2 regions of the Actinocorallia libanotica genome follow, and region 1 is predicted to be linked to the other one. Evidence: riboswitches for the same ligand, from Rfam matches in the RefSeq annotation. Region 1 holds a riboswitch; the other holds the start of a gene.
What was found. Region 1 has a riboswitch for cobalamin ahead of cobN (cobaltochelatase subunit CobN). Riboswitches for the same ligand answer to the same signal wherever they lie in the genome.

Region 1 (2,390 bases):
TGCGCCAGGGCGTGACGACGAGCCGCGGCGCCAGTGCCGCCAGCCGCACCGCCTCGGCGGCGGTCAGCAGCCCGTCCGGAACGGCGACGTGCTCGGCGCGCCGCCCGTCGTCCTGCCGGATCGCCCCGAACGGCGGGGGTCCGCCGCCCGGAACGTGCGGTGGGGGAGAGGGCGGCTCCTCCAGCAGCTCACGGCCGCTCTGCGGGAGTTCGTCCACATGCCAGGGCGCGGCCGGCCCCGAGCCGCGGACGTGCAGGAACCTGCGCGCCAGTGCGATCAGCGCGGCCGGGGCGTCGGCGGGACCGACCACCGGCCCCCCGTGCCCGCTGCCGACCCGCAACCGCACGCGGGAGGCGTCGAGTGCGAAAAGCCCCAGGTCGAGCTCCCGGCCCGCGATGTCCCCGCGCCCGTCGTCGAGGCAGAACAGGAACCGTCCCGGCAGTTCCGCCAGAACGGGATCGCCGCACAGCAGCCGGTCGAGCTCCGCGGTGACGCCCCGGAGGTCCGCTCGCCCCCCGGCGAGCCCGGTCAGCGGCGAGGCCAGGATGTTGCGGGCCCGCTCGTGCGCCGGGCTGGGCAGCAGCCCCGTCTCGCGCACCGCCTCGACGACCTCCGCGGGAACCCGCCCGCCGTCGTGGGGAAGCCCGCGGATCTGCAGGTTGGCGCGGGTGGTGAGATGCAGGTTCCCGTCGCCGAAAAGCCCGGCGACCCGGGCGATCCCGCGCAGTGCGGGCGCGCCGATGAGGCCGCCGGGGAGCCGCAGCCGGATGAGCGCTCCGTCGTCGGCGAGCCAGGGTCGCAGAACGCCGGGGCAGCGGTCGGCTCGGTCTCGCATCACGGCGCCATGGTGCCACAGCACCGCGAATGCCCCGTGAACGGCAGAGCGGATGCACTGGGCGAGAACGGGCAGCTGGTACATTGCCCGTGCCTTGGTGTTCGGGAAGTCCGGTGCGAATCCGGCGCGGCCCTCGCCACTGTGAACGCCGAGTCGCACGACCCTCGCCGACGAGCCAGCTCGTCGGGGCCACTGGACGGACCAGTCCGGGAAGGCCGGATGTGCGGCGCTGAAGCGTGAGCCAGGAGACCGGCCGAGGTGCGTCATGTTTTCCACGAGGGTCTGGAAGTGAAGAATGCGCATCACGCTGCTGTCGACGTCCGACACCGACCTGCTGTCGGCCCGCGCCTCCGGCGCCGCCTACACGCTCGGCAACCCGTCCCGGCTCGACGCCTCCGCCGGCCTTCCCGCCCTCCTCGACGGCGCGGACCTCGTCGTCGTCCGGATCCTGGGCACCGCCCGCTCCTGGCAGGAGGGCCTCGACGCCGTCGCCGCGCACGGCGTCCCGTTCGTCGTCCTGGGCGGTGAGCAGACCCCCGACGCCGCGCTGATGGCCCTGTCCACGGTCCCCGTCGGCGTCGCCGCCGAGGCGCACCGCTACCTCGCCCAGGGCGGCCCCGGCAACCTCGCCCAGCTCCACGCCTTCCTCACCGACACGGTGCTGCTCACCGGCATCGGCTTCGAGCCCCCCGCCGTCATCCCCGACTGGGGCCACGCGGCGCGCGAGGTCCCGCAGGGCGACCTGCCCCGCATCGCCATCCTGTACTACCGCGCCCACGAGACCAGCGGGAACAACGCCTTCGTGCACGCCCTCGCCGACGCCGTCGACGCGACCGGCGAGGCCGTCGGCGTCCCGGTGTTCGTCTCCTCGCTGCGCTCGGCCTCCGACGACCTCTACGCCGAGCTCGCCGGTTTCGACGCGCTCATCGTCACGGTTCTGGCCGCCGGAGGCACCGCGCCCGCCACCGCGAGCGCCGGGGGAGACGACGAGGCCTGGGACGTCGAGCGGATGCGCGCCTTGGACGTCCCGATCCTGCAGGCCCTGTGCCTGACGTGGTCGCGCGAGACGTGGGAGGCCTCCGACGACGGCGTCTCCCCGCTGGACTCTGCCACCCAGATCGCCATTCCCGAGTTCGACGGCCGCATCATCACGGTCCCGTTCTCCTTCAAGGAGCTCGACGAGGACGGTCTGCCCCGCTACGTCGCCCACCCCGAACGCTGCACGAGGGCCGCCCGCATCGCCGTCGCGCACGCCCGCCTGCGCCGCATCCCCCCGGCCGAGCGCCGCATCGCGATCGTCCTCTCGGCGTACCCGACCAAGCACAGCCGCATCGGCAACGCCGTCGGCCTGGACACCCCCGTCTCCGCCGTCCGCCTCCTGCGCGCGATGCGCGAACACGGCTACGACCTGGGCGCCCCCGGCGAGATCCCCGGCCTGGAGCCGCTGCCGCCCGTCGAAGGCGAGGAGCCCGACACCACCGCCGGGAACGCGCTCATCCACGCGCTCATCGAGGCGGGCGGCCAGGACGAGGAGTGGCTGACCGACGCCCAGCTC
Region 2 (2,390 bases), on a different contig from region 1:
AAGGTCTGTGGCGTAGCCGCGGCGATGCTGCCGGAGTAGAGCCAGGCGCCTCCCTGACCGAGCGATCACTTGGTGAACGTGGGAACCATCCCGTGGTCGCCCTCCCCGCCGGGCGTCCGGCCTGGTGGAAGGGCAGGACCGTTGCCGTCTGAGGGCTGCGGGGTGGGGCGGAGGCCTCGTAGTAGTCGCGGGCGTGACGACCCGCCGCAAGAGTCCGGGAGAGCCGGATGCAGGGCGAAGGGGGCCAGCGAGTCGAGCAGTTGTGGTTGCTGGAAGGTCAGGAGGATCGTCGTTGGTGAATACCGACGAGCCGGGGCACGCGCTGGTGGAGGCGGAGCGCCGGGTACTGAGGATCCAGACCAAGCTGCACTGTTGGGCCGGTGACGATCCCGATCGCCGGTTCGACGACCTGCTCAACTTGGTCTGCGATCCGGGCTTCCTGCTGGTGGCCTGGGATCGGGTGAGCGGGAACAAGGGCGGGCGCACTGCCGGGGTCGACGGGCAGACTACCCAGTCGATCGAGGTCTGGCAGGGCGTCGAGGATTTCCTGGCCGGGCTCCGGGCCGCGTTGCGGGAACGGAGTTTCCGGCCATTGCCGGTGCGGGAGCGGATGATCCCCAAGGTGGGTGGGAAACTGCGCCGTCTGGGGATCCCGGCGATCGCCGACCGGGTGGTCCGGGCGTCCTTGAAACTGGTGCTGGAGCCGATCTTCGAGGCGGATTTCCTCCCATGCTCCTATGGGTTCCGCCCGAAGCGCCGTGCTCATGACGCGGTCGCCGAGGTGCGTTACCTCGCTTCGAAGCCACGGTGTTATGAGTGGATCGTCGAGGGAGACATCAAGGCGTGCTTCGATATCACCGCTGCGGGGCAGTCCCGGATTCCCACCGGGTTCCCTCGCACGCCGCCTCCCCCTGACGGGCGAGGCGGACCAGCGCTGCGGAAGACTCTACATCTAGTGGCGGCAGTGATCGAACAACCCAGATGTTGCAAGCGTGTTCCTATGGAGCCTGAGGAGCGGGACGCGGCGGTGCGGCGTCACCGCTTCGTGAAGGTGCCGTGGATCTCGCCGGAGTTGATGTCGATGTCGGCCTTCTTGCGATCCGCGCTGAAGGTAACGGTCATCTTGCCTTGGCGGCACTTGCCCTTTTGGTACCATTCGGTCGGGATGAGGGAGAAACGAAACTTCACATCGGTGCTCGTGTAGTCACCCTCGGCAACGACATCCTGTTCGCAGGACCATCGAAAGTAGAACATCGAACCGACCAAATCCCCCTTCGACATTTTTGTGAACGGCTCGAGTTTAAATTCCGAGTACCTGGCCGTCGAGTCGGCCTTGCTGGTCGGTCCGTCTTCCCAGGTGGCACTCCCCACCCAGAGGCCGCCCTCCTCGAAGCGAATGGCCGGAGGCGTGTACAGGACCGGTGAGCTCACGACCGCGTCAGCGCGCTTCTTCTCCCCATCGGTGGAGAACCGGCTGTTTCTCTCGGCCAGATCGTCCAAGGCGAAGAAGAGGCCAGCGACAACGGCCACGAGGGCGACGGTGGCCTTGGATCGCCTGGTCAGGGACGTCTGCCGGGTGAGCTGGGCGGGTGTGGTAGGTCTGGGCACGGTGTGGCGTTCGACGACGGTCCGGGCGGGGAGAGCGGGTGCGGGTGCGGGTGGAGGCATCCCCACCGGTACCGGGGCGGAGGCCAGGAGGGTCCGCAGGGCGTGGCTGGCGGTTTCGGCGTCGGCGTAGCGGTCTGCGGGGTCCTTGGCCAGCAGGGTGCCGATGAAGACGTCCCAGCCGGGGTGCAGGCCGGGGCGGTGGGCTGACGGCGCGTCGGGCTTCTTCTGGATGTGCTGGAGCAGGAGCGCGGCCGGCAGGTCCGCGGTGAAGGGCGGGCGTCCGGTCAGGGTCTCGAAGAGCACGCACGCGAGGGAGTACAGGTCGCTGCGGTGGTCCAGGAGCTCGGCCTGGGCCTGCTCGGGCGACAGGTAGGCGGGGGTGCCCACGAGGGTCCCGGTCGCGGTGAGCCGGGTAGCGGTCTCGGCGGCGAGTTTGGCAATGCCGAAATCCATGACCTTGATCCGGAGCCGCTCCCCGTCGCGGTGCACCATGATGTTCGACGGCTTGACGTCCCGGTGGATCACTCCGCGCTCATGGCTGTGCCGCAGCGCGTCCAGGACGCCCTCGGCGACGGCCGCCGCGTCCTCGGGGCTCATCGGCCCGGACTCCAGGCACTGCGCGAGGGTCTGGCCCTCCAGGAGCTCCATGACGATGAACGGCACGGGCTCGTCCCCGGTGGTGTCCTCGCCGAGGTCGAGGACCAGCGCGATATTCGGGTGGGACAGACTCGCCGCGGCCTTGGCCTCCCGGCGGAAACGCCCCTTGAAGGTGGCGCTGCCCA

Region 2: linked by a shared signal. The riboswitch ahead of ABD140_RS40330 (hypothetical protein) and the one ahead of cobN (cobaltochelatase subunit CobN) in region 1 are both predicted to bind cobalamin.

The regions. Positions count from the first base shown of each region.
Region 1 is NZ_BAAAHH010000001.1:507,252-509,641, forward strand. It holds gene ABD140_RS02445 (nitrite reductase) at 1-835, opposite strand, end outside; cobalamin riboswitch at 914-1,107, shown strand; gene cobN (cobaltochelatase subunit CobN) at 1,131-2,390, shown strand, end outside.
Region 2 is NZ_BAAAHH010000067.1:14,063-16,452, reverse strand. It holds gene ABD140_RS40330 (hypothetical protein) at 278-766, opposite strand; cobalamin riboswitch at 785-948, opposite strand; gene ABD140_RS38165 (protein kinase domain-containing protein) at 1,036-2,390, opposite strand, start outside.